One region of the Paenibacillus sp. GCM10027627 genome, then DNA from elsewhere that is predicted to be linked to it. Evidence: riboswitches for the same ligand, from Rfam matches in the RefSeq annotation. Region 1 holds a riboswitch; each other region holds the start of a gene.
The links. A riboswitch is a leader RNA that binds a small molecule or an ion and turns the genes downstream of it on or off. The one in region 1 is predicted to bind cyclic di-AMP.

Region 1 (3,087 bases):
TCGGCTCTACAAAACCTTGCTCCAGCTGCAGCGAACGCGGATTGATACGCTCCAGGAAAGAAGCGCCTTCCTCTTTGTTCTCGTCTGTAATGAGCGGTTCGTACAAACGGAAGTCGGCAGGAACCGCCTTAGACGCCTCCACCCAGTGGATCGTTCCTTTTACTTTACGCTCGTTGAATCCGCTGCCGCTTTTCGTTTTTGGATCGTAGGTGCAGCGAAGCTCCACTACCTCTCCGTTCTCATCCTTGATCACTTCTTGGCAGGTAATAAAATACGCATGCTTCAGCCGCACTTCATTGCCGGGGAACAAACGGAAATATTTGCTCGGCGGGTTTTCCATAAAGTCGTCTTGCTCGATATAAATTTCGCGGGAAAACGGGATTTGACGCGTACCCATTTCCTCGTTCTCCGAATTGTTCTCCGCCTCCAGCAGCTCCGTTTGCCCTTCTGGATAATTCGTAATAACGACTTTCAACGGACGAAGAACCGCCATCGTACGAAGTGCCTTCAGCTTCAAATCCTCGCGGATAAAATGCTCCAGGTTGCGCTCGTCGACAACGCTGTTGCTTCTCGCTACCCCGATTTCGCGGCAGAACGTGCGAAGCGATTCCGGCGTATAGCCCTTGCGGCGCAGCCCGCTGATCGTCGGCATGCGGGGATCGTCCCAGCCGTCGACCGCTCCTTCGTCGACAAGCTGCTTCAAGTACCTTTTGCTCATGACGGTGTTCGTTACATTAAGCCGTGCGAATTCATATTGGCGAGGAACCGATTCCATCTCGCATTCGGCAACTACCCAATCGTACAGCGGACGATGATCCTCAAATTCCAGCGTACAAATCGAATGCGAGATTCCTTCGATCGCATCGCTGAGCGGATGAGCGTAATCGTACATCGGATAGATGCACCAAGCGTCTCCCGTACGGTGGTGATGGGAATGGGAAATCCGGTAAATGACGGGATCGCGAAGCGAAATGTTCGGCGAGGCCATATCGATCTTGGCGCGCAGCACCCGCTCTCCGTCCTTGAATTCGCCCCCGCGCATCCGCGCGAACAAATCGAGATTCTCTTCTACGCTGCGGTCGCGGTAAGGGCTGTTTTGGCCCGGCTCTGTAAGCGTTCCGCGAGACTCTCTCATTTGGTCAGGCGTCAGATCGCAAACGTAGGCTTTCCCCTTTTTGATCAACAGAACGGCTCTGGAATACAACTCTTCGAAATAATCGGAAGCGAACCGAAGCTCATCCCACTGGAAGCCGAGCCACTTTACATCTTCTTTAATCGCATTTACATATTCCGTATCTTCTTTGACCGGATTCGTATCATCAAATCGGAGATTCGTCTTGCCCTTGAACTCATCGGCGAGCTCAAAATTGAGGCAAATCGATTTGGCATGGCCAATATGCAAATATCCGTTCGGCTCTGGCGGAAATCTTGTAATCACTTCCTGCACGCGGCCGCTCTTCAAATCTTCCACGACAATATTTTTAATAAAATTTGAGGATGATGTCTTGTTATCCACTGTATTCTCCATCGCGACCAACCTTTCCCACGGTAAATAGTTATCCTTTTATAATACACAAAATTCATTCAAAATACACTCGAATAAGCCGCTAGAAAGCGATAGAAATAAGCGTTAACGCACATTTTCATGAAAAGCAGCAAAAAGCAAAAAAGGTTGTTCTTAAGTTATTCTTAAGTTTTATTAAAATCTTCTCACATTCAACACGTAGCTACATTTTCCAGTTAATATGTTCCTTAGTGATGACAGACTACATAATGCCTAATTCCCTATCGGGAAACGGGGGAACCACTCTGGGTGAATTGATTTCGACGTTCTGCATAGGACGCCTGAGAAATCATAGGGAACCTTCAACCGAACCCCACAGCTAACCTCGTCGGCACCGGAAGGAGCTCCATCAAGTGAAGAAGAAAGTCAGCGCAATTCTGGCAGGACTCGCACTTCTGCTGGCGTTTCAGGTTGGAAGCGTGTTCGCAAGCGCCTCCAAAATGGACGGAATTATCGATGGCCTGATCGGAATCGATTACAACTACGGCGGAACGACAACAAAAGGTTTTGACTGCTCCGGATTTACGGGTTATGTGTTCAACAAAATGAACATCGACCTTCCGCGCAGATCGGTAGACCAAGCGGGTGTCGGCAACAAAGTAGCAAAGGCCGAAATGCAGCCAGGCGACCTTGTGTTTTTTGACACAAGCGGCAAGAACGACGGCGGCATCTCTCATGTCGGCATTTACGTTGGAAACGGGAGCTTCGCTCACTCTTCCACTAGCAAAGGCGTAACGATCGACAAAGTGGACTCCTCCTATTACAAATCGCGTTTCGTAACGGCACGCCGCGTAATGGACGAGAAGCAATTTAACACTTATACACAAGCATCCGAATAGCAACAAAAGAGAAGAGGCTGTTCCCGCGTAACGCACTACGCTGGAGCAGCCTCTTCTTCTTTTATTGTACGGGACTGATTGCGTCCGAGCAGCAGCATTACTATTAAAATCACCAGCATCCCTGCCGTCATAGCCGCCAACAAAACAACCGTCCATTGTACGGAAAACCGGTCCATCAGCCATCCGGTAATTCGCGGGAAAACCGCGCCTCCCACTCCTCCTAAAGCGACCAACAGACTGGTCGTCCTCTCCGTCATGCCCGGCAATAATCCATTTGCATAAACGAGAGCAATGCCGAAAACACCGGAGAAACATAGTCCGCTAACCGCAATAAACAGCAGCGACCAGAAAGCGTGATCCGTGACGGTCATCATGCCAAATGCGGCAGCAGCGCTTAACACCGCAATGAGCAAATACATCGCATAGCCCATTCGATCCGCAATGACACCGGCGAAGAGCCGCCCGATGACCATCATTCCCCAAAACAAGCTAAGCGCCGCCGTCGCTGAAGACTCGGACATATCCGTCCGCTCAATCAAGATGGAGGGCAAATAATTGGAGAAACTCATTTCCACCCCGACATAAACCATGAAGAAAGCTGCGCTCAGCGCCAAAAAGGGAATGGCTGACGCGGAGTAGCCAAGACGCCTCTTGTTTAAATGGGCAGCCGATTGGCTCCCTTCT
Region 2 (3,087 bases), on a different contig from region 1:
GAAGAAGACGCAATAATTTATTTAAAGTTTAAAAGAGGACGGAGCGTTGTGCTCCGTCCTTCTCATTTAAATTTCTTTTTTAGGACGAACGTTTCGCCAGGCAATCGCTCTTGCCAAAAGGAAGTATGGTGACTGCCAAGCCAAACAAGCCGAGGATGCATTTAGTTGAGCCAGAAACCACTACACGTGTCGTAACCCACTATTTAGAGCTTTTAGTTGTGCCAGAAACCACTACACAAGTCGTAACCCGCCATTTGGAGCTTTTAGTTGCGCCAGAAACCACTACATAAGTCGTAACCCGCCACTTAGAGCTTTTAGTTGCGCCAGAAACCACTACACAAGTCGTAACCACCATGTAGAGCTTTTAGTTGCGCCAGAAACCACTACACGAGTCTTAACCCACCATGTAGAGCTTTTAGTTGCGCCAGAAACCACTACACGAGTCGTTTCCCGCCATTTGGAGCTTTTAGTTGCGCCAGAAACCACTAAATTAGCTTGTCAGACGGTTTGATCATAGTTTTTGGCGGTCTCAAAGCCTCAGACTTACGTATATCAAAAGTTTCTCAACAACACAAAAGGAGGGAGCGTTATGCTCCCTCCTTTTGTATTTATTTCTGCTACACAATTTCAACCAAATAAGTTCAACTAAATAATTTCGTCTAATTATTTCGAAGAAATTTCCGGTGTCGTCAAACGGTCGTAGAAATCGACCGCTTTGTCCTTGTCAGCCGATGCGCGAAGCGCCATTGCGGAGCGCGGATGCTCATCCAAAATGCCTGTAATCATGTAAGGAATGATGTAGCCCCACTCTTCTTTTTCGCGAAGCGGGATCATGTATTTTTCGATCATGTCCAGCACTGGGCGGACGTTATACTTCGTATTTTGCAATTCGGAAACAAGAAGCTCCGTATTGCAGTTGCCCGCTGCACGGCCCATGCCGTAAACGGAAGCGTCCAGCAGCTCTACGCCTTTGCCGGCAGCAACTAATGTATTGGCAAACGCCAATTGCATGTTGTTGTGAGCATGAACGCCAAGACGTTTGTTCGGCAAATATTGCTGGAATTTATCCACCAAGTAGCCAACATCATCCGGCTTCAAGCTGCCGTAGGAATCCACGATATAAACGACGTCGACGACGCTATCGTTAATCAGGTTGAACGCCTCTACCAGTTGGTTCTCCATAACGTTGGAAAGAGCCATAATGTTAAGAGTCGTTTCATAGCCACGGTCGTGGAACACTTGCACAAGCTCGAGCGCCTTATCTACATCTTGAATGTAGCAGGCTACGCGAATCAGGTCGAGCAAGCTCTCGCTGCGAGGCAAAATGTCGTTTTCGTCAACGCGGCCGATATCAACCAGCGCGGACAGCTTTGTATTGCCTTTGTTCGGAATGACCTTCTTAAGAAAATCATCGTTTAGAAAACGCCAAGGGCCTGCCTCTTCCGCACCCTTCAGCAATTTAGGCGAGTTTTTGTAGCCGATCTCCATATAATCTACGCCGGCTTCGTTCAGGCAATTATAAAGGTGCTGGACAAACTCGACACTGAAATCCCAGTTATTCACGAGTCCGCCGTCGCGGATTGTACAATCGACAATTTTGCAATGACTAGTTTTCGAATGCATACTTGCTGCTCCTTTTGATCTGAACATGAGTTCATTTTTAACTACCATCATACTTGAAAAAGACCATGAACGCAAAGCAAATATGTCGGTAATTGGATAATTTAGACGATTGCCCTTCACCGAATATTTGATTTACAAATTGATATTTTAGAGCTAAACTATTATGTAAACATAAATGCTGAATTTTTTCATCAAGAAAAAAGCGGGGGAACCAACGCAGGGGCTGCTCTATAGATCGCATGCCATTGCCTGCAAGGGGTGAATCCGGGGATTGGTATCTCCGGTAGGGCTACTCTCTAGCCCGAATCCGACAGCTAACCTCGTAAGCGGACAAAGGAGAGATGTCTTATGTTGTCATTATCCGTACATGATTCCCCGTATCCACCGAACGAGCCCCAGCATCTAACCATTCACCGCATTGAAGTATTTGTGATTCCTGCACTTGCGATCGATCCTTCCGGCCATCGTGTCTGTCTGCGTCTTAGCAGCGATCTTGGATATGGATGGAGCGAGCATTTCGTCAGCGACAGCGACGCCAGCTTGCAGCTTGACCGATGGGGAACGCTGCTCCGATCTTTTCTCGGACGATTCACGCTTGCTTCCTTATCGGAAAGTCTTGCCGAGCGAATTGCGGAATCCATTAACCCCGACTACCGCGCTTACAAACTGTTTGCTGGAGCCGTTCAGCTTTTTCATGAATCAGGGACTCAAAAAATCGGTGCCCCAACAGATGTTGGCTTTTCTGAGGAAGCGGTTCTTCAGCAGCGCGCCGTCGCCTATTTGTCGTTGGATTAAATTCAACCCTTGCGCCGGATGCACCGGCAACGGAAACAAAAGGAGCCCTAATCCCCTACAAATGGAGGAGCGGGCTCCTTTTATTTTTCGAGGTTGTCTGCCCGCTCATTACGATCCCGTCGAACGATAATGCCGAACTCCTATCCGCCATACTAGCAGACAAGGGAGCAAAAACAACAGCCCGCCAAACGGAATAAGGATGGGCAGCAGCAAGCTTCCTTCTTTTTTATCCAATAAATAAAGTAGAGGCAAGTAGCTGACGCAGCCAAACGGAATAATAAAGGTAAAAAACCTCGTCACCCCTTTTTCGTAGATGCTAAGAGGATATTGAGCCATTTCCCTCCCTCCGTCTGTAAATACGTTCGCCACCTCCAGCGCTTGCACCGTCCAGAAGCAAAAAGTAGCCGCCAATATAAATATGCCCGTAAAAATAAACACGCCGTTCATAATCATACATAGTAAAATAAGCAGCTTAGGGAGGCTCCATACCGCCGGCAAATTGGAAATGGCCCAAATGATCACGACCATGCTTTGCGTCAGCCTGCCGATTCTCGTAAACTCGAATTTGGAGCCCAACACCTGAAGCGCGGCGCTTCTAGGCCTCACCAGCAGCCGATCGAAATCTCCTCTCACGATAAGAGAAGAAAAAGCGTCAAACCCTCTGGCAAA
Region 3 (3,087 bases), on a different contig from region 1:
GGCAGAAGAGGCCGAGTTCCGCGGATTTTTCCCATGCGGCTCGGGGCCGATCCAGCCGGAGAAGCCATAGCCGTCAAGGCGGTTTGCACTTTGGTAAAGCCGTTCCAACTTAGGATTGGGTACGCCTGAGAAGGTGTCGTAGCTTGGGATCGAGTCATGCGTGCCCGGATTGATAATGTCTGGATAGGAAATATGCCATTTTCCTCTGTAATGCGTTTGATAGCCGCCCTCGCGGAAGTAGTCTCCCATCGTCGGCACCGTGTTCCGATCAAGCCAAAACATGTCGGAGTCGAAAGGCTCCTTGGCGATGCCCGTCGTTTGGCTGACGCCATGCAGCGATGGATAATGTCCGGTAAATAGAGTAGCACGGCTGGGAGAGCAGGCGGAGCTTCCAATATAATGTCTGCGAAATTCGACCGCATGCTGTCTAAGACCGTTTTGTGCGGTCAAGTTGCGTCGGCGCCATTCTTTTATTTCTTCGTTTTCATACACGGGTGGATACCTTTCTTCATCTACAAGAAGCACAAGAATGTTCGGCCTGTCCGGTTCCCTACGGCTTGTTTCCACCATTTTCCCACTTCCCCGACTACAAAGTCTTTACCCCCAGCGTATGAAGAAAAGACGCCGATTAGTCGCAGCCGCTGGCATTGAGCCTGCATAGAGTGCACATACAACCCACATAGAGCACGTAAAGAGCACACACAGAACAAACAAAGAGTCCGCGTATGAAAGCGTCGGCCCATTCTTTGCGCAAAATGGGAAAAAACGAGATCGGCTGAGAAAAGAAGAGTATTTCTTAGAGAACGGCCATTGTAAACGCTAATTCCGATGACAGCATATGTAAAACGGTTCAAAGATGCTTTTTCGCCGCCTTTACACTTTCCAGCAGCAGGAGTAAGATTCGATTATGATTTATGAATGATTTACGTAAATGCAACTTTTGAATCGCTGAGTTTTCCAGAAAGGAAAAACGGGGGACCCAACAGCAAGCTTCTTTCCGGTGTGAGAGCCGCGATGGAGGCATGCAGGGGTGAATCGCTTGCGGCCGCTGCCATGGAAGGGCCTAAGCAAGCGTAGGGCGACTCTCACCGCCCGAATCCGACAGCTAACCTCGTAAGCGTTGTTTTGAGAGAGGGTGCGACTTGTGATCGTGAGCAGTTGACGGCCGCAGGGGCATTAGCCTCTGTGGTTTTTTGTTGTCTAAAATAGGAATATGCACGTAAAACGCTGAGTTTCTGCGTATGCAGAAAGCGGGGGAACCAATCGATTTCGAACTAGAAATCATGGGGTGAATCCGGATCTTTAGAAGATCCGGTAGGGCGACTCTCACGCCCGAATCCGACAGCTAACCTCGTAAGCGGAATCGAGAGAGGCCAATTGCAGCTCTTCGGCATGAACGAAGCTTTTTCGTTATGCCGCTAGAAGAAGCCGCGAAGGACCCTCCTTCGCAGGCTTCTTTTTTTATGCCCATTTGGCCTATATCACCCAAAAGGAGAATGAGATGAACGGCCCCCTGTTAACGCTTGTTTATGCGCCGAACGAACCGGCGCGCCAATTTGTGAAGCTGCTGCTCTCGCGAGGATTGCCCGTCGCGGCCGTTGTCAACAGCGCCAGGCAGAAGAGAATCCACGAAGGATTCGGCATTAACCGGTTCGTGAGGCTCGATACAAAAGCGGCCGACTGTCCATTGAAAATGGGATCGATCGGAAATGTATATTTATTTGACGACTCTGTCCCCCTCATTTGCAGATATTTAAAGCTGATTCGCCCTTTTGTATTGGGCCGGATTATCGTGGTGACGCAAAGCGCGAGCATACCGGGCTTGTACCGGCATCTCGGAGCGGATCAATTGCTGCACGAAACGTTAAAAGCGGAGGAACTGCTGGAGGAAGACGAGGAAAACCGGAAGGAGGAAGCGGAATGTTAGATTTAGCTATGGCTGCATTGCTGGTGGCGCTTGTGGCCGCCATGTGGGGTCTTGCCACTTGGTCCGCCAAAGAAACGGATAGCGGGAGGGACAAAAAATGATCGTGTTGTACTCCTTGCTTGCAGCGGTTTTTCTTTATTTGTTGTACGTGCTTCAAAATCCGGAGCAATTTTAACGAAACGAGGGAACGGAATTGACTATGCTGGGAATGGTTTCGATAGCCGTGCTGCTGCTCATCGTCGTGCTTTTGGCGAAGCCGGTCGGCTTATATATAGCGAGGGCGTTTGATTATGCGCCTTCCGGAGTAGACAAGGCCTTTGGTTGGCTGGAGAAGCCGATTATGGCCCTTAGCGGCATTAAAAATATCAATCAAAGCTGGAAGCAATACGTGTTCGCGCTGCTTTGCACTAATGTGTTTATGCTTATCATCGTTTATGCGCTTTTCAGATTTCAGCATTTGCTTCCGCTTAATCCGAGCGATATCGGACCGATGGAGCCGACGCTCGCTTTTAATACGGCCATAAGCTTTATTACAAATACGAACTTGCAGCATTACAGCGGCGAAAGCGGCTTATCCTATTTGGCTCAGATGATCGCTATCGTCTTCCTGATGTTTACGGCTCCGGCGACTACACTCGCTGCTGTCATCGCCTTTATTCGCGGTCTTGCGGGCAAGCCGCTCGGCAACTTTTTTGTCGATTTGGTTCGTGCGCTTACCCGGGTGCTGCTGCCAATCGCTTTTGTAACGGCGCTCATTTTCGTAACGCAAGGCGTGCCGCAAACGATGGAATCTTCGGCGACCGCAACGACGCTGGAAGGCGCGGAGCAAACGATCGCAAGGGGCCCGGTCGCCTCATTCCTCGCAATTAAGGAGCTTGGCAATAACGGCGGCGGATTTTTTGGCGTCAATTCGGCGCATCCGTTCGAAAACCCGACGAACATTTCTAACATGCTCCAAATGCTTCTGATGCTGCTCGTCACAACCGCCCTTCCTTTTACTTATGGAAAGATGGTTGGCAATAAGAAACAGGGCAGCGTATTGTTCTGGGCGATGGGCATCATGTTTGTGATCATGACGGCCCTATCGCTTATGGCGGAAAATGCGGGCAATCCAGCGCTCAACGCGCTTGGAGTAGATGTCTCGCAAGGCAGCATGGAGG

Region 2: another riboswitch for cyclic di-AMP. It lies ahead of ACFQZE_RS10660 (hypothetical protein); the one in region 1 lies ahead of ACFQZE_RS21315 (C40 family peptidase).
Region 3: another riboswitch for cyclic di-AMP. It lies ahead of ACFQZE_RS13755 (hypothetical protein); the one in region 1 lies ahead of ACFQZE_RS21315 (C40 family peptidase).

The regions. Positions count from the first base shown of each region.
Region 1 is NZ_JBHTHB010000007.1:40,234-43,320, reverse strand. It holds gene ACFQZE_RS21320 (glutamine--tRNA ligase/YqeY domain fusion protein) at 1-1,528, opposite strand, end outside; cyclic di-AMP (ydaO/yuaA leader) riboswitch at 1,765-1,913, shown strand; gene ACFQZE_RS21315 (C40 family peptidase) at 1,918-2,403, shown strand; gene ACFQZE_RS21310 (MFS transporter) at 2,439-3,087, opposite strand, start outside.
Region 2 is NZ_JBHTHB010000002.1:592,471-595,557, forward strand. It holds gene ACFQZE_RS10650 (hypothetical protein) at 1-16, shown strand, start outside; gene ACFQZE_RS10655 (aldolase catalytic domain-containing protein) at 664-1,623, opposite strand; cyclic di-AMP (ydaO/yuaA leader) riboswitch at 1,790-1,967, shown strand; gene ACFQZE_RS10660 (hypothetical protein) at 1,972-2,418, shown strand; gene ACFQZE_RS10665 (ABC transporter permease) at 2,527-3,087, opposite strand, start outside.
Region 3 is NZ_JBHTHB010000003.1:416,768-419,854, reverse strand. It holds gene ACFQZE_RS13760 (sulfatase family protein) at 1-570, opposite strand, end outside; cyclic di-AMP (ydaO/yuaA leader) riboswitch at 937-1,135, shown strand; cyclic di-AMP (ydaO/yuaA leader) riboswitch at 1,216-1,375, shown strand; gene ACFQZE_RS13755 (hypothetical protein) at 1,502-1,927, shown strand; gene kdpA (potassium-transporting ATPase subunit KdpA) at 2,136-3,087, shown strand, end outside.